One region of the Streptomyces sp. NPDC052064 genome, then DNA from elsewhere that is predicted to be linked to it. Evidence: riboswitches for the same ligand, from Rfam matches in the RefSeq annotation. Region 1 holds a riboswitch; each other region holds the start of a gene.
The links. A riboswitch is a leader RNA that binds a small molecule or an ion and turns the genes downstream of it on or off. The one in region 1 is predicted to bind cobalamin.

Region 1 (5,985 bases):
GATCCCCATGTTGACGATGTCCGTCCGGCGCAGATTGATCTCGGCCGGACTGCCCGCCCCCTCACAGATCACCGCGTCATACGTGCCCCGCAACTGCTCCAGACAGTCCAGCACGGTCCCGAGCAGCATCTGCTGCCGTCCGCCGTGGTACCCGCGTGCGCTGAGCTCCCCGACCGGCTTGCCCAGCAGCACGACCTGGCTGCTGCTCTCGCCACCGGGCTTGAGCAGCACCGGGTTCATCAGCGCGCTCGGCTCGACGCGGCAGGCCTGCGCCTGCATGGCCTGCGCCCGGCCGATCTCGGCGCCCTCCTTCGTCACGAAGGAGTTGAGGGACATGTTCTGCGCCTTGAAAGGCGCGACCTTGACGCCCTGCCGCACCAGCCACCGGCAGATCCCGGCGGTCACGACGCTCTTGCCGGCGTCGGAGGTGGTACCGGCGACGAGAAGCCCACCGCCCGTCATGACGTACGCCCTTTCGCGATGCGGCGCGCGGCGACACAGACGCCGAGCGCGAGCCAGCCGACACGCCTGGACAGCCGTACGGCCCGTTCGATGTCCCGTGTGGCGACGGCGCGCCCGGCCCTGTTGAGCACGGGCCGGTGCTCGACGCGCCCGCCGTAGGACAGGGTCCCGCCCAGCCGCACCCCGAGCGCCCCCGCGAACGAGGCCTCCACCGGCCCGGCGTTGGGGCTCGGATGCTTGGCGGCATCGGCACGCCAGGCCCGCACGGCTCCCTGCGGATCGTCCCCTGCCAGGGCCGCGAGCACGGCGGTCAGCCGGGCCCCCGGCCATCCCGCGAGATCGTCCAGCCGCGCGGAGGCCCACCCGTAGCGCCGGTACCGGGCCGACTTGTGCCCGACCATGGCGTCGAGGGTGTTGACGGCCCGGAACCCGAGGAGCCCCGGCACACCACCGACGGCCCCCCACACGAGCGCCCCCACGACCGCGTCGGAGGTGTTCTCGGCGACGGACTCGACCACGGCCCGGGCGATCCCGTCGGCGTCGAGCGCCTGCGGATCCCGCCCGCACAGGTGTGGCAGCCGCGCCCGGGCCGCCTCGACGTCCCCCGCCTCCAGGGCACGCCCGATGGCCTGAGCCTCCCGCGCGAGCGAAGTCCCCCCGACCACGGCCCAGGTGGCGGCACCGGTCAGTGCGACGGAGGCGACGGTGGAGTTCCGCACGACACGCGCGGCGACGCCCCCGAGCGCGACGGAGCCTCCGGCACACACCACGGTGTGCAGCGCGCCCCACCCCCGGTGGTCCCGCCACAACACCCGTTCCACGGCCCCCGCGGCCCGCCCGAACACGGCGACCGGATGCCCCCGGCGAGGATCGCCGAGCAGCAGGTCACCGATCAGACCGGCGGCGGCGCCGTACGCGAAGACGCGACCGGCACCCATGGGCTCAGCCGGCCGCGGGGGCAGGCAGGGGTGGGGTACTGAAGCTCGATCGGCAGCCGCGCATGGCGATATGTCCTCACTCAGGGTGTCCACGCCCTGGTTCGACTGGACCGGCGGTGAGAGTTCCTGGCTCCCGGGGATTGCTACCCCGGTGACAGTGGCGGGACCGCGCCGGACTTCCACCGGCTTCCTCTCCTGCCGCCGTACTGGCCCCGGCAGTCCACCACGGCCGGGAACAGCCGTCAACTTGCCGTTGACCTGCGAGGGGAGAGTGTGGAGAAGCCCACACCGCCAGGGTGCGGACCTGCGGAAAGGGCGGGACCGGTGCGCTACGACGCCGAGTTGTCCCCCCCGGCCACACGACAACCGGGCGGCACAGAACCGAAGTCCCGTACCGCCCGGCAGAAGTGACCGTGATCAGGCCACGATCAGATAGATCCCGTACCCGACGGCCGCCGCACACGCCGCGAAGCACGCGTACGCGCCCGTCACGGCAAGTCCCGCGGATCCGCCCGCAGTCACCGCCCGCTCGCGGCGGGACAGGCCGGTGATGCCGAGGGTGAACAGGCCCACGAGGGCCACGGTGACCACGAGGCTGACGCCGAAGACGGAGCCGAGGGCCGCCCAGTCGATCTTCATGGCAGAGGTTCTCCTTGTAACCGCGTGGGCGGGGTCAGACCGGGGTGGTCGTGGTGGAGGGAGTGCGTTCGGTCTGGGCCTGCGCCGGGATCGTGACGCTCGGCCCGTCGGTGGCCGTGCCACCCGCCGGGGGCGGTGTCACCGCGGCCATCGCCGTGGTCACCACACCGGCCGGCTCCACCTCGTCGGCGTCGTTGACGTTGGTGTGGTCGACGACCTCACGCCGCGAGATCTTCCAGATCGCCGCGCTGGAGGCGACGAGGAAGACGGCCACCACCGCGGTACCCCAGCTGCCGAAGCCGGTGACGTACTCGGCGAGCGCGGCCACCAGGGCCGCCGCCGGCAGCGTCAGACCCCACGCGACGAACATCCGCGTCGCCGTCGACCAGCGGACGACACCGCCCTTGCGGCCGAGGCCCGCGCCCATCACCGAGCCGGACACGGAGTGGGTGGTGGAGAGGGAGAAACCGATGTGCGAGGAGGCCAGGATGACCGTGGCCGCGCTGGTCTGGGCGGCGAAGCCCTGCTGCGGCTGGAGGTCGGTCAGGCCCTTGCCCATGGTGCGGATGATGCGCCAGCCGCCGAGGTACGTGCCGAGGGCGATGGCGAGACCCGCCGAGAGGATGACCCACATGGGCGGGTCGGAGTCGGGGGCGACGGCGCCGCCGGCGACCAGGGCGAGGGTGATGACACCCATCGTCTTCTGGGCGTCGTTGGTGCCGTGGGCCAGGGAGACCAGGCCCGCGGAGGCGATCTGGCCGGCGCGGTAGCCCTTTTCGGAGGCCTTGCCGTCGGCCTTCTTGCCGAGGGAGTACGTCAGCCGCGTGGCGAGCAGCGCCGCGACGCCCGCGACCAGCGGGGCGGCGATCGCCGGGATCAGCACCTTGGTGACCAGGACGTCACCGTGCACCGCGCCGACGCCCGCCGAGGCGATCGTGGCGCCGATCAGGCCGCCCATCAGGGCGTGCGAGGAACTGGACGGCAGGCCGACGAGCCAGGTCAGCAGGTTCCAGAGGATCGCGCCGACCAAGGCGGCGAAGATGACCTCGGGACGGATGCCGGTCTCGTCGACGAGACCCTTGGAGATCGTGTTGGCGACTTCCACGGACAGAAAGGCGCCGACCAGGTTGAGAACGGCGGACATGGCGACGGCGACCTTGGGCCTCATGGCACCCGTGGAAATGGTCGTGGCCATCGCGTTCGCGGTGTCGTGGAAACCGTTCGTGAAATCGAACGCGAGTGCGGTTATCACCACAATCGCGAGGATCAGCGAGAAGCTTTCCATTTACCCAGGCAATCGTTCGAGGTCATTGGTTGGACGAACGTAGGCAACCCGAGTGAACGGAAGATGAACTGGGAGGGGCGTAGGGGTGTCCGCAATCGAGGGTTGTCGTTCCGCCCTGCTGTCAGGCTCCCCACGCCCCGAGAACTAGGTGCCTCGCGCGAACTGTTTCAGCTGATCGAGTGACCCGCCGAAGAGGTTCTGGTCGCCCGGCAGGCTCCCGGAGCCGTTGTCGTACTGCCAGAAGGTCCACGACGACCAGCCGGCCGGGAGCGTGCCCGCGCCGGTGGCGTTGTAGCGGGCGATCCACAAGGGGTGGTCGGCGGCGAAGGCACGGCTGTTGCCCGTGCACGTGTTCCACCAGTGGGTGGTCGTGTAGATCATCGGGCGGCGGCCGGTGAGCCGCTTGACCTCGTCGCTGAACGACTTGATCCAGTCGACCATCCTCGCCTTGTTCAGGCCGTAGCACCTGCGCTTCTTGTCGTACGGGTTGTATTCGATGTCGAGCGCGGGCGGCAGCGTCCAGCCGTCCGCGGTCCAGCCGCCGCCGTTGCGCACGAAGTACGCCGCCTGCGCCTGGCCCGACGAGCTGTTGGGCAGCGCGAAGTGGTAGGCGCCGCGGACGAGACCCGCCTTGCGCGATCCGTTGTACTGCTGGCCGAAGTAGGGGTTGCGGTAGGTGGTGGACTCGGTCGCCTTGACGTAGGCGAACCTGGCGCCCTTCGCCTTTGTGCTCTGCCAGTCGATGTTCTTCTGGTGTGACGAGACGTCGTGTCCCTTCGGGCGGCTCGCCCCGAGGGCCGGAGCCTCGGCGAGGGCGGTGCCTCCCAGTGCGAGTGCCGCCGCGCACGCGGCGAGCCATCGGCCGCGGTGTCGGGACGGTGTGTGGTCACGGGCCATGTTTCCCCCCGGAATGGCGACGTGCACGGCAAATCCCCCAGAGAGTACTGGAAGATCATTGAATGCCCGAAGATCTCCGGCCAAGAGGGATCCGTGCGGCGTTTGTGCCGATACGCGCCCTTACGAATGCCCGGCTTCCGGCCTAAAGTGCCCCCGCCCGGCGGCGCGTTGAGGGCCTGCCTGGCAGGATCGCCGCATGGCTGAGCAGCGAGGCGACGGACGGGGTACGGGGGACGTCCGGAGCGGCGGGCAGGATGTGGGGGAGCCGCGGCGGAGGGGTGCGCGCCCCGAGGAGGCGCGCGCCTGGGAGGAGCTCGTCACGACGGCCCGCCGGACCGTCTCCGACGGACTCGTCGTCGGCACGTCCGGGAACGTCTCGGTGCGCGTCGGGGACACGGTGCTGGTCACGCCGTCGGGCGTCCCCTACGACCGGCTGGAGCCGGCCGACGTGACCGGCGTCGGCCTCGACGGCCGGCAGGTCCTCGGCACGCTCGTCCCCACCAGCGAGCTGCCCATGCACCTCGCGGTCTACCGCACGACCGGCGCCCGTGCCGTCGTCCACACCCACGCCGTGCACGCGACGGCCGTCTCGACGCTCGTGAGCGAGCTGCCGCTGATCCACTACATGGCCGCCGCGCTCGGCGGACCCGTCCGGGTTGCCCCGTATGCCACGTACGGCACCGACGAGTTGGCCGAGAACATGCTCCGCGCTCTCGCCGACCGCTCCGGCTGCCTCCTCCAGAACCACGGCACCATCACCCACGGCGCGTCACTGGACCAGGCCTACGACCGCACCGCCCAGCTGGAATGGATGTGCCGCCTGTGGCTGACCGCCACATCGGTACCGGGCCTGTCCCCGAGCCTGCTGTCCGGGGAGCAGCTGGCGGAGGTCCAGGAACAGCTGCGCGGGTACGGCCAGCGCCGCTGACCTTCGGCCCCGGACGCCCTGGTGCCGCCGGGCCGGCCGGCCCGTCCTGACCGCCTCGGCCCACCGGCCGGGGAGGCCGCCCGCCGACTACCGCCGCGTCCGACCCTCGTGTCCCCCCGGGGTACCGCTCACGCCGCCCTGTGGGTACGGAGATCACGGTGTGGCGGGGTTCGGCCGCCCTGCCCTCCGGGCGCAGCGGTCGCGCCGCCCATCCTCGCGTGTTTCCCCGGGGGCAAGTCACGCCGCCCGCTGCTCGCGCCGTCGCCCTGTAGGTACGGAGACCACGGAGGGCGTGCAGGATGCGCTCGCGCCACCCTCCGGGCGCAGGCGTGACGCCGCCGACACGGGCGCCCTGCCCGCCCAGCCACCACACCGTCGGCCGCCGATACGGGCACCCTGTCCTCCGGGCACACCATGAGGCCGCCGCCCCGCCCGCGTCCCGCCCTCCAGCACAGCCGCCCCCGCCGACTACCCACGCCCCACCCGGCTTCCCACCCCGTCACCCCGCCGCTGCCTCCCACTGGTCGCTCGCCCGGTCCGCCAGGACACTGGAGCCGTGCGCACTGCCAGAGCGACGGCCGCCGCCGTCACCGCCGTGATCGGAGTCGGCGCGGCCGCCGTGGCCGCCGGGCGGTTCGCCAGTGACGCCGCGCTCAAGGCGCCTCCCGGCCGGCCCCTGCCCACCCAACCCCGGCTCACCGTGCACGGCACCGCCGCGGGGCAGATCAGCCTCACCCGGGACCTGGCCGCCCTGCGGCCCGGCCGCTACGGCCTGTCCGGCAACGGCTCCCACGCGGTCGTCGGCCCCGTTCTGGCCGACGCCCCGCACTCCGCCG
Region 2 (5,985 bases), on a different contig from region 1:
GGAACGTGACGGCCGTACGGACGGTCTCGTCCAGCCGCTCCCAGTCGATGTCCCCGCCGGCCTGGTCGACGAGCGCGCCGAGGTTGACCGACCCCAGGTTGCAGACCGCCGTCTCCCCGTCGCTGGTGACCTCGAGGATCTCCGTGCAGAGGTTGGAGGAGTGGACGACGTGGCCCGGCTCGGCCGTCTGGTTGGCGGTGCGGTTGGCGGCGTCCTTGAAGGTCATCCAGCCGTTGCCGGTCTGCGCCAGGGTGCGCATCATGCGGCCGTACAGCTCGCGGGCCGGCAGGGTCTTCCTGGCGAGGCCCTTCGCCTCGGCCGCCCGGTACGCGGTGTCGAACTCCTCGCCCCACAGGTCGACCAGCTCGGGCACGTCCGAGGGAGAGAACAGCGACCACTGCGCGTCGCCGTTCACCCGCCGCATGAACTCGTCGGGCACCCAGTGCGCGAGGTTCAGGTTGTGCGTACGGCGGGCGTCCTCGCCGGTGTTGTCGCGCAGCTCCAGGAACTCCTCGATGTCGGAGTGCCAGGTCTCCAGGTAGACCGCGGCGGCGCCCTTGCGGCGGCCGCCCTGGTTCACGGCGGCGACCGAGGCGTCGAGGGTCTTCAGGAACGGGACGATGCCGTTGGAGTGGCCGTTGGTGCCGCGGATCAGCGAACCGCGCGCGCGGATACGGGAGTACGCGATTCCGATGCCGCCGGCGTGCTTCGACAGCCGCGCCACCTGGTGGTAGCGGTCGTAGATCGAGTCCAGCTCGTCCTTGGGGGAGTCGAGGAGGTAGCAGGACGACATCTGGGGGTGCCGCGTGCCGGAGTTGAAGAGGGTGGGGGAGGAGGGGAGGTAGTCGAGCCGGCTCATGAGCCCGTAGAGCGCGGCGACTTCGTCGACCGACCTGCTCGTGTCGTCCTCCGCCAGACCCGCGGCGACGCGCAGCATGAAGTGCTGGGGCGTCTCGACGACCTTGCGGGTGATCGGGTGCCGCAGCAGGTAGCGGCTGTGCAGCGTGCGCAGGCCGAAGTAGCCGAAGCGGTCGTCGGCGGCCGTGTCGATCAGGGCGTCGAGACGGGCGCCGTGGACGCGCACGAACTCGGCGGTCCGGTCGGCGATGAGGCCCTCCCGGTGCCCGACCGCCACGGACTCGGTGAAGCACGTGACGCCCTGCGAGGCGGCCTCGGCGCGGATCCCGATCGTCAGCAGGCGCGCGGCCAGCCGGGAGTAGACGGGATCCTCGGAGATGAGGCCGGCGGCCGCTTCGGTCGCCAGCTCGCGCAACTCCGACTCGTCGGCCCGGGCGGACCGGCCGCGCAGCGCGGCGGCGGCGACCCGGCCGGGGTCGGCGTCGGGGAGGTCGGCGGTCAGCTCGGTCAGGGTCCGCAGCAGCGCGGCACCGGGACCGTCGTGCTCTTCTTCGGCGGCTGAGACCGGATCGGCTGGCGCGATGGTCACGTGGGGCTCTCCCTCGCTCGGCACGGGGGCCTCGCAGGGCAGGGGGCAGCACACGAGCGCACGCGGCGTCGCGTCCACCGGCCCATTCCACGAGGCCCGGACATCGGGGCACACCGGCCGGACGGCCGGGCGCGCTGTCGGCAGGTCCTCGGACTGACTCCCATACGCGCATAAAAGGCATGGGTACACCGTTGCGGGACAGTTCCGGATTCCCACCGGATTCCCCTGCGGCGACAGCGAGCATGAGCATACATCTTGTGCCGTGTTCCGGTGACACCCCCAGATGTTGTGTCGCGCTGGTTTCAGAGCGTCAACTGATAGGTGAGGAGCGTGAACTTGTCGTCGCCCGGGATCGGGTTCCAGTCGCGCTCGGGGGCACGGGTGAAGCCGAGCCGTTCGTAGACGCGGTGGGCGGCGTGCATCGTGGGCTGGGTGCACAGGACGAGGGTGGTGCAGGCGTCCGTGGCCCTCGCGCGTTCGACGCAGGCGCGGACGAGGGCTTCGCCGACGCCACGGCCTCGGGCCGGCCGGGCCACGGCGAGCATCCGGATCTCGGCCTCCCCGGGACGGGCGAGGTCGGCCATGGGGCCGCCGGAGGGCACGAACGTGACGCCGCCGAGGATGTGGTCGTCCTCCGAGGCCACCAGGACGTCGGCGGCTGCCGCCCGCTTGGCCACGTCCTTCAGTTCGCCCAGGTACCAGTCGCTCTCGCCGAAAGCGAGGAGGCCGTCCTGGAGATAGGCCTGGGCCGTGATCTCGCCGAGCGTGGTGTATTCGTCGGGCTTCACTGCCCTGACAACTATGTCCATGCGGGTGAGTGTGCACGACAGCGGGCCGCCGTGGATGGTTCTCACGGCGGCCCGCTGCGGGTTGTACGTGGCTGGTCCCAGTGGCTCAGTGACCGGCCCCTGCCGTGGCCGGGGGAAGCTCCACCTGGACCCCGGGGTCGCCCGCGTCCGCCGTGTAGTCCTCCGGCTTGGTCTCGTCGATGCCGTCGGGGGCCTTCAGGGCCTTGAGGACGAAGGTCAGGACCACGGTGACGACGACGTTCAGGACGAACGCCGTGAGGCCGATGTAGCCGATCTCGCCGATGCCCGGAATCTCCTTCGACGACCCGCCGAAGTGCTTCTGGGTCGGGGAGGCGACACCGTACGCGGCGACCGTGCCGTAGACCATGCCGACCGCCCAGCCCGCGAGCAGGGCCCAACGGTGGAACCAGCGGGTGAACAGGCCGCCGACCAGGGCCGGGAAGGTCTGGAGGATCCAGATGCCGCCGAGCAGCTGGAAGTTGATGGCGACCGTCTTGTCCATGGTGAGGACGAAGGCCAGCGCGCCCACCTTCACCAGCAGGGAGACCAGCTTGGAGACCTTCGTCTCCTGGGCGGGCGTGGCGTCGGGCTTGATGAAGTCCTTGTAGATGTTGCGGGTGAAGAGGTTCGCGGCCGCGATGGACATGATGGCCGCCGGGACCAGGGCCCCGATACCGATCGCCGCGAAGGCCACGCCCGCGAACCAGTCCGGGAACATCGTCTCGAACAGCTGCGGGATCGCCAGCTGCCCGTTCTGCACCTTGATCCCGGCCGCGATCGCCATGAAGCCGAGCAGTGCGAGCAGGCCCAGCATCAGCGAGTACAGCGGCAGGATCGTGGTGTTGCGGCGGATCACCTCACGGCTCTTCGAGGACAGCGTCGCCGTGATCGAGTGCGGGTACATGAAGAGCGCGAGCGCGGAGCCCAGCGCCAGCGTGGCGTACGTCCACTGCCCCGCCTCCGGCGGCACCAGCGCACCGCGCGGCGCGCCCGTCGCCGGGTTGGTCTGGCTGTACGCCTCGCCGGCCTTGGCGAAGATTTCGTCGAACCCGCCCAGCTTGATCGGGATGTAGATGATCGCCACCGCGATGACGATGTAGATCAGGGTGTCCTTCACGAACGCGATCAGCGCCGGCGCCCGCAGACCCGACGAGTACGTGTACGCCGCCAGCACACCGAAGGCGATCAGCAGCGGCAGGTCCTTGATGAACCAGTTGGTGTTCTCGCCGCCGCCGATACCCATCACGTCCAGCACGGCCTGGATGCCGACCAACTGGAGCGCGATGTACGGCATCGTCGCGAGGATGCCGGTGAGGGCCACGGCCAGGGAGAGGCCCTTGGAGCCGAAGCGGCCGCGCACGAAGTCGGACGTCGTCACGTACCCGTGCTTGTGCGAGACCGACCACAGGCGGGGGAGGAAGGTGAAGATCAGCGGGTAGACGAGGATCGTGTAGGGCACCGCGAAGAAGCCGGCCGCGCCCGCCGCGTAGATCGCCGCCGGTACGGCCACGAAGGTGTACGCCGTGTACAGGTCGCCGCCGAGCAGGAACCAGGTGATCCAGGTGCCGAACGAGCGGCCGCCCAGGCCCCACTCGTCCAGGCTGTGCTCGTTCTCGGCCTTGCGCCAGCGCGCGGCCAGGAAGCCCATGACCGTGACGGCCAGGAAGAAGAAGATGAAGACGGCGAGTGCGACGCCGTTCACGCCGTCCTTCACTCGGACGCACCGCCCTTCGCGGCAGAGCGGGCGCGCTGGTCACGCTGCCACAGCTTGTAGGCGATCATCGTCAGCGCGGTGGAGATCAGCACCCACGCCATCTGGTACCAGTAGAAGAACGGGATCCCGATGAAGGCCGGGTCGGTCTTGGCGTACGAGCCGACCCACAGCATGGCCACGAAGGGCGCTATGAGGCAGAGGCCGATGACGACGCGCATCGGCGTCACCATTGTTTCTCTGCTGGCTTCTGGGGCTTGCGACATCAGGCGGCTCCGTCCCCTCAGTGATCACCTGTGTAATGCGCAGGCAATCTAGGACAGGGTGTGGCAAGAACGGAACCCCTCGTCCGTAATGCGGTACTCAAAAGAAACCTGCTCTGTACAGCGGCGCTCAGCAGCGGCGGAACCCCCGCGGGGCCCTGCTCCTGCCGGTCCGTGCGCATCCGCTCGAAGGGCCGCACGGCGTGCACTACTCCTGAGGCCGCTTCAGACGCGCCACGAACTTGTACCGGTCCCCCCGGTACACCGACCGCACCCACTCCACCGGCTGCCCTTCCCGGTCCAGCGAGTGCCGGGAGAGCATCAGCATCGGCAGGCCGACGTCCGTGCCGAGCAGACCGGCCTCGCGCGGGGTGGCCAGCGAGGTCTCGATGGTCTCCTCGGCCTCCGCGAGATGGACGTCGTAGACCTCGGCGAGCGCGGTGTACAGGGACGTGTACTTCACCAGGGACCGGCGCAGGGCCGGGAAGCGCTTCGCGCTCAGGTGGGTCGTCTCGATGGCCATCGGCTCGCCGTTGGCCATACGCAGCCGCTCGATGCGCAGCACCCGTCCACCGGTCGTGATGTCGAGCAGCCCGGCGAGGCGGTCGTCGGCGGTGACGTAGCCGATGTCCAGGAGCTGCGAGGTGGGTTCGAGACCCTGGGCCCGCATGTCCTCGGTGTAGGAGGTCAGTTGCAGCGCCTGCGAGACCTTCGGCTTGGCGACGAACGTGCCCTTGCCCTGGATGCGCTCCAGCCGGCCCTCGACGACCAGCTCCTGGAGCGCTTGGCGCACGGTCGTGCGCGAAGTGTCGAACTCCGCCGCCAGTGTGCGCTCGGGCGGGACCGGCGTGCCGGGCGCCTGGGTCTCGGTCATGTCGAGCAGGTGCTTCTTCAGGCGGTAGTACTTGGGCACGCGTGCGGTACGGACGGGTGCCCCGCTCTCGTTCTCCGCACTGCTGATGTCGGTGCTCATGCTCCGCCTTCCCGGCTCCTGTGCCGACACGATCCCACTTGTATACCGTCGGCGGCTCTTTTGGTCTAGTCCATAACTCCAAGTGGTCTACCTGGAGTATGCCGTGCCTGGCTGGGTTTTCGCCGGGTTCTTACTTAAAGGTTCCTGCATATGTAGGTCGTATAACGGCTGGTCAGAGCCTTATTCCGGACCCTTGACAGGTCAGCTGGCCCGGTCCAAGCTCCCGCTACTGGTCTACACCATTGGTCCAGGGTCCTGGCCCCACGTTCACCGCGGGGAGCAGGGGGGTCGGTGGCATCCCTGAGGAGGATGGCGTGAAGCGCAAGCTGATATCCGCGATCGGTATCGCGGGCATGATGGTCTCCATCGTGGCGTGCGGGGGCGAGGGTGGCAGTGGGGGTTCGGACAAGGGCGCGGACGCCGAGGAGCTGACCGTCTGGCTCACCGTCGATGCCCAGAACAACTGGCCGGAGCTGGTGAAGGCCGCCGACGCGGCGGTGCGGAAGAAGCACCCCGGCCTCAAGATCAACCACGAGTACTACGGCTGGCCCGACAAGAACGCCAAGCTCGACGCCGTCCTCGCCACCGACAAGGCCCCCGACGTGGTCGAGATGGGCAACACCGAGATGCTCGGCTACATGGTCAAGGGCGCCTTCGCCCCCCTCGACCCGGCCGAGTTCGACAGCTCGGACGCCTGGCTGGACGGTCTCAAGGCCTCGGTGACCTACGAGGGCAAGACCTACGGCGTCCCTTACTACGCCGGCGGCCGCGTCGCCAACTGG
Region 3 (5,985 bases), on a different contig from region 1:
GACGGGAGCGTTGTGGTGCCGGGTGAGCAGGGCGAGGCGCAGGACCGTGGGATCCACGCCGCTCAGCCGGCCGGAGCCCTCCGACGTCCCGGCTTCCCGCCGCTCTCCACCCGACGCGTCCGGCCCCGTCGCCTCCACAGGCGCGACAGCGATCCGCACTCCGTCGGGCGCCGCCGCACCTTCGGCGGCGACATGGACGACCTGGGCCTCGCCCAGTCCGGCGCTGACGTCGGGGCTGTCCTCGAAGGGGCGGATGCCGAGGGCCGCGGCGTCCGCTCGCAGCTCCGCCTGCCGGCGTCCGCCGGTCAGCAGCGCCCACACCGGTGTGCCGCCGAGCTCCAGCGCCCGCACGAGCAGGTCCGCCACGAGCAGCACCCGCAGATTCGTCGTGTCGGAGCCGGGCGCGTGCACCTCGACACGGGTCAGGCCCCGGCGGGCCGGGGCGGCGTCGACCGGCTCGCCGGCACGGGCGTCGATGATGCGCAGCACGAGGCGAGCGTAGGACGGGTGGGCGCGCCCACGCAGGCATGTGCGGCTTTTTCCGGCCACCGTGGCGGGAACACCCCACCAATGGCGTGCCGGACGGACCAAGCCACCGCGGCGGGAATCACCCCGACAACGGCGCGCCGGTCGGTCAGGCCACCCTGCCGGAGGCACCCCACCGACGACACGCCCGTCGGGCCAGGCCACCATGGCGGGAACCGCCCGGCCAATGACACTCCGGTCGGTCAGGCCACCCTGCCGGAGGCACCCCACCGACGACACGCCCGTCGGGCCAGGCCACCATGGCGGGAATACCCCCACCCACGACACATCAGCCGCTCAGACCACCCTGGCGCGAATCGCCCACCGCGCGCTCAGCCCAACGTCCCCAGGAAGCGCACATGAGGCCGCTGCCCGGAGCCCTCACGGCTGACGGCGGCCCGCACCCCGTACACCTCGGCGATGAGTTCCTCCGTCAGGACATCTCCCGGAGTGCCACCCGCCACCACCCTCCCCGCGCTCAGGACGACGACCCGGTCGCAGTACATCGCCGCGAGGTTGAGGTCGTGCAGGGCGATGACGGTGGTGACCGGCAGGCCGGTGACCAGGGCGAGCAGATCGAGCTGGTGGTGGATGTCGAGGTGGTTGGTGGGCTCGTCCAGAAGGAGCTCGCGGGGTTCCTGGGCCAGCGCGCGGGCGATCTGCACCCGCTGGCGTTCGCCGCCCGAGAGGGTGTTCCAGGGCTGGTCGGCACGGTCGGCGAGGCCGGTGCGCTCCAGGGCGCCGCGCACCGCACGCTCGTCGTCCGGCGACGTCGGCGTCCAGGCCCGGCGGTGCGGCACGCGGCCGAGCCGCACGACGTCCGCGACCGTCAACTCGACCTGCGTGTCGGCCTGTTGCTCGACCACGGCGAGACGGCGGGCGACCGTACGCCGAGGCAGGTCGCCCAGCGGCGTGCCGTCGAGGGTGACGACTCCGGCGGTCGGCGTGAGCAACCCGGCCAGCAGCCGCAGCAACGTGGACTTGCCGGAGCCGTTGGGGCCGAGGACGCCGACGGTGGAGCCGGGCTCCGGCGCGAGGACGACACCGTCGAGGATGAGGCGCCCGCCGGCCCGGCGACCGACCCGCTCGGCCCGCAGCCCGGCACCGCTCCCCGCCGCCCCCACCTCGCTCACCGCACGCTCCGTGTCCGGTACAGCACCGCCACGAACGCCGGCACCCCGATCAGCGACGTCACGACTCCCACCGGCACCTCCTGCGGATCCAGGACCGTCCGGGCGAGCGTGTCCACCCACACCAGGAACACCGCACCGGCGAGCGCGGTGACCGGCAGCAGCCGGACATGCCCGGGACCGGCCAGGGCCCGCGCGGCGTGCGGCAGGACCAGCCCGACGAAGCCGATCGCCCCGGCCGAGCTGACCAGCGCCGCCGTGAGCAGGGCCGTGACGCACAGCAGCACCAGGCGGGTGCGGGCCACGGACACCCCGAGCGCGGCCGCCGCGTCCTGCCCGAAGGCGAAGGCGTCGAGGGTACGGGCGTACGACAGGCACACCACCAGCGTCACGGCCAGGACGGCCAGGCACAGCCACACGTCGGTCCAGCCCGCGCCGGCGAGCGAGCCGAGGAGCCAGAACAGCACGCCCCGGGTCGTCTCCGCGTCGGCTGCGGTCATCACGACGAAGGAGGTGAGCGCGGAGAAGAGCTGCATGGCGGCGACGCCCGCGAGGACGACCCGGTCGGTGGTGCCGCCGAGGGTGTGGCTGAGCAGCAGCACCAGCGCAAAGGAGACCAGGGCGCCGAGGAAGGCACCCGCGGACACCGAGACGGCACCGCCGCCCACCCCCAGGACGACGACCACGACCGCGCCGGTGGAGGCGCCGGAGGACACCCCGAGCACGAACGGGTCGGCGAGCGGGTTGCGCAGCAGCGACTGCATCACCGCCCCGCACACGGCCAGTCCGGCCCCGCACACGGCCGCGAGCAGGGTGCGCGGCAGCCGCAGCTGCCAGACGATCCCGTCGCGGATCGGCGTCAGGTCCGAGCTGCCGAGCCCGAGGTGGGCCGCGACGGCGGACCAGACGTCCGCGACCCGGATGTCGGCCGGGCCGACGGTGATGGCCAGGGCCAGGGAGACGGCCAGCAGCAGGGCGCCCGCAACACCGAGCGCGGGCCCGCGGACGGTCACTTCACGAGTCCGAACTCGCGCAGCCCGGCGGCGACCTGTTCCACGCCCTCGACCGTGCGGATGGTCGGATTCATGGCCTGCCCGCTGAGCAGCACGTACCGCTTGTGCTTGACCGCGTCCATGTTCCTGGTGGCCGGGTTGGACTCCAGGAAGGCGATCTTCTTCGCGGCCGACTCGGCGGTCTGCGACTTGCGGGTCAGGTCGCCGATGACGAGGACGTCGGGGTCGCGGTCGGCGACCGTCTCCCAGTTGATCTGCGGCCACTCCTCGTGCGTGTCGTCGAAGACGTTCTTCGCGCCGAGGGCCCGGGTGATGATGCCGGGCGCTCCGCAACAGCCCGCCATGTAGGGGGACTCCGAGTTGGCGAACCAGTACAGGAGGGTGACGTCGGAGGCGTCGATGCCCTGCGTGGCCTTCGCCGTGCGCCGCTGGAGGGAGGCCACCAGCCTGTCGCCCCGTTCCTTCACCCCGAACACGGTCGCCAGGTCGCGTACTTCGCCATAGACCGTGTCGATGCCCAGCGCCTTGTCACGCGCGCCGTCGCCGCCCCCGGAGTTGTCCTTGCCGGCGCAGTCCGACGGGGAGACGTACGTGGGCACGCCGAGCTTCTCGAACTGCTCGCGGGTGGCGACGCCGCCCTTGCCGAGGGTGGAGACGAAGGACGCCGCGACGAAGTCGGGGTCGGCGTCCAGGACCCGTTCGAAGGACGGGTTGTTGTCGGCGATGCGCGGCACTTTGGCGTTGGCCTTCGCCAGCCCCTTCATCACGGGGTCGGTCCAGGTGGCCGTGCCCGCGAGGCGGTCGGCGAGGCCGAGGGAGAGCAGGATCTCGGTGGTGCCCTGGTTGAGGGAGACGGCCCGCTTCGGCGGGGCGTCGACCCGTACGGTGCTGCCGCAGTTGTCGAGGCTGACGGCGGCAGCCTTCACACCCGTGGGCCCGGTGTCGCCGCAGCCGGTCAGGAGCAGGGAGCCGGCCGCGAGCAGGACGGCGGCACGGGCAGGTCGGGCGAGGGGCACGGAAACCAGTCCTCAGTCGTCGAGGGCTCGATCGCGGAGCCCGGTCGTACGGTGCTCCCCCGCCGCGAACGGCCGCGGGGGCCGCCAGCAGGTCTTCGGACTCGGGTTCACCCGGGTCGGAGCGCCTTCCCGGACGGCAGCAAAACCGTCCAGTGGCCGAGGCCCCGCCCGTCCCCCTCACCGCTGCGCGTCAGTTCCGGATTCGCACCGGATTCCCTGACCCACGTACATGGGTTCGACTGGCCTCGGCAAGCTATCACGGAGGGCGCGGGGGAATCACCGCGCACCGTACGTCGTTGTGCGGACAACAGTTCTTCCGCGACCCTCCAGGAGGCCACCGGTGTACGGCGACGAGGCAACGGTCCGCAGGATTCTCACCGAGCTCGGCGACACCTGGGCCGTGGTGGGCCTGTCGTCGAACCAGCGGCGCGCGGCCTACGGCGTGGCCGAGGTGCTCCAGCGCTACGGCAAGCGCGTCGTGCCCGTGCACCCCAAGGCGGAGACGGTGCATGGCGAGCAGGGGTACGCGACGCTGGCGGACATTCCCTTCGACGTGGACGTCGTCGACGTGTTCGTGAACAGCGACCTCGCGGGAGCGGTCGCGGACGAGGCGGTCGCCAAGGGCGCCAAGGGCGTCTGGTTCCAGCTCGGGGTCCTGGACGAGGCGGCGTACGACCGGACCCGCGCCGCGGGTCTGGAGATGGTGATGGACCGCTGCCCGGCGATCGAGATTCCGCGACTGGGCTAGGACCTCAACGAATCCCCCATTGCCGGGTACAGAATTCCTGAACTCCTTTCCAGGAAATCCCCGCGTCCGGTCAAATGCCTGGCAACAGCCTTCTGCCCGACGCCAATTGATTCCTAGCCTGACGGCCTCTTGCTCACTGAACGCTTGTGTTCATTTTATGAGAGGCCCCTAAGAATATGGTAAGCGTCGACCAGGCAGTACCGGGGGTGAAGGGCAACCCGAGCGGTTTGCGGCGGGACGTCGGGCTGATCGGGCTCATGTGGGCGTCGGTCGGTTCCATCATCGGCTCCGGTTGGCTGTACGGAGCCGAGAAAGCTGCCGTGGCCGCCGGTCCCGCGGCAATTCTCTCGTGGATCATCGGCGCGGTGGCGATCGTGCTGCTGGCTCTGGTGCACGCGGAACTCGGGGGCATGTTCCCGGTCGCGGGCGGCACGGCTCGCTATCCGCACTACGCGTTCGGCGGGCTGGCCGGCATGTCCTTCGGCTGGTTCTCCTGGCTCCAGGCGGCGACGGTGGCGCCGATCGAGGTCGAGGCCATGATCGGCTACGCGGGGCACTGGCACTGGGCGCAGGGTTTCCAGCATGCCAAGGACGGGACGCTGACGACGAGCGGGTTCGTCGTCGCCGTGGTCCTCATGGCCGTGTTCGTCGTGATCAACTTCCTCGGCGTGCGGGTCCTGGCGCACACCAACAGCGCCGCCACCTGGTGGAAGGTGGCCGTCCCCCTGGTCGCGATCTTCGTCATCGCGGCCGGGAACTTCCACCCGGGCAACCTCACCGAGCACGGCTTCGCCCCGTTCGGCGCCAAGGGCGTGCTGAGCGCCGTCAGTTCCAGCGGCATCATCTTCGCCCTGCTGGGCTTCGAGCAGGCGATCCAGCTGGCCGGCGAGAGCCGCGACCCGAGGCGTGACCTGCCGCGGGCGACGATCGGCTCGGTCGCCATCGGCGCGGTCATCTACGTCCTGCTCCAGGTGGTCTTCATCGGCGCGCTGCCGCTGAGCTCCTTCGCGCACGGCTGGGCCAAGCTGGACTACGCGGGGATCAGCGGACCCTGGGCGGGGCTGGCCACGCTGGTGGGTCTCGGCTGGCTGAGTGTGGTGCTGTACCTGGACGCGGTGGTCTCCCCGGGCGGCACCGGCCTGATCTACACCACGGCCACCTCGCGTGTCTCCTACGGCCTGGCCAGGAACGGCTACGCGCCGAAGGTCTTCGCCCGCACCGACGCCCGCGGCGTGCCGTGGTTCGGTCTGGTCGTCGCCTTCGTGACCGGCGTGATCTGCTTCCTGCCGTTCCCGAGCTGGCAGCAGCTGGTCAGCTTCATCACCTCGGCGAGCGTCCTGATGTACGCGGGCGCCCCGCTGGCGTACGGCGTCTTCGCCGACCGGCTGCCGCACCACGAGCGCCCCTACCGCCTGCCCGGCGGGAAGGTTCTCTCGCCGCTGTCGTTCGTCGTGGCCAACCTGATCATCTACTGGTCCACCTGGGACACCCTGTGGCGGCTCGGCGTGGCGATCGTCCTCGGCTACGTCCTGCTCGGCGGCTACGCCTGGTAC

Region 2: it holds a riboswitch for cobalamin, as region 1 does, so the genes downstream of both, ACZ6TU_RS00440 (ribonucleoside-diphosphate reductase subunit alpha) here and ACZ6TU_RS10920 (cobalamin biosynthesis protein) in region 1, are expected to answer to the same signal.
Region 3: it holds a riboswitch for cobalamin, as region 1 does, so the genes downstream of both, ACZ6TU_RS27285 (ABC transporter substrate-binding protein) here and ACZ6TU_RS10920 (cobalamin biosynthesis protein) in region 1, are expected to answer to the same signal.

The regions. Positions count from the first base shown of each region.
Region 1 covers NZ_JBVJJE010000003.1:672,039-678,023, forward strand. The annotation lists gene ACZ6TU_RS10915 (cobyric acid synthase) at 1-462, opposite strand, end outside; gene ACZ6TU_RS10920 (cobalamin biosynthesis protein) at 459-1,400, opposite strand; cobalamin riboswitch at 1,502-1,640, opposite strand; gene ACZ6TU_RS10925 (hypothetical protein) at 1,818-2,039, opposite strand; gene ACZ6TU_RS10930 (inorganic phosphate transporter) at 2,074-3,324, opposite strand; gene ACZ6TU_RS10935 (lysozyme) at 3,469-4,221, opposite strand; gene ACZ6TU_RS10940 (class II aldolase/adducin family protein) at 4,418-5,149, shown strand; gene ACZ6TU_RS10945 (alpha/beta hydrolase) at 5,706-5,985, shown strand, end outside.
Region 2 covers NZ_JBVJJE010000001.1:79,744-85,728, reverse strand. The annotation lists gene ACZ6TU_RS00440 (ribonucleoside-diphosphate reductase subunit alpha) at 1-1,447, opposite strand, end outside; cobalamin riboswitch at 1,570-1,697, opposite strand; gene ACZ6TU_RS00435 (GNAT family N-acetyltransferase) at 1,750-2,256, opposite strand; gene mctP (monocarboxylate uptake permease MctP) at 2,342-3,970, opposite strand; gene ACZ6TU_RS00425 (DUF3311 domain-containing protein) at 3,967-4,200, opposite strand; gene ACZ6TU_RS00420 (GntR family transcriptional regulator) at 4,439-5,203, opposite strand; gene ACZ6TU_RS00415 (extracellular solute-binding protein) at 5,518-5,985, shown strand, end outside.
Region 3 covers NZ_JBVJJE010000010.1:258,057-264,041, forward strand. The annotation lists gene ACZ6TU_RS27270 (hypothetical protein) at 1-489, opposite strand, end outside; gene ACZ6TU_RS27275 (ABC transporter ATP-binding protein) at 858-1,658, opposite strand; gene ACZ6TU_RS27280 (FecCD family ABC transporter permease) at 1,655-2,668, opposite strand; gene ACZ6TU_RS27285 (ABC transporter substrate-binding protein) at 2,665-3,684, opposite strand; cobalamin riboswitch at 3,754-3,943, opposite strand; gene ACZ6TU_RS27290 (CoA-binding protein) at 4,025-4,432, shown strand; gene ACZ6TU_RS27295 (APC family permease) at 4,609-5,985, shown strand, end outside.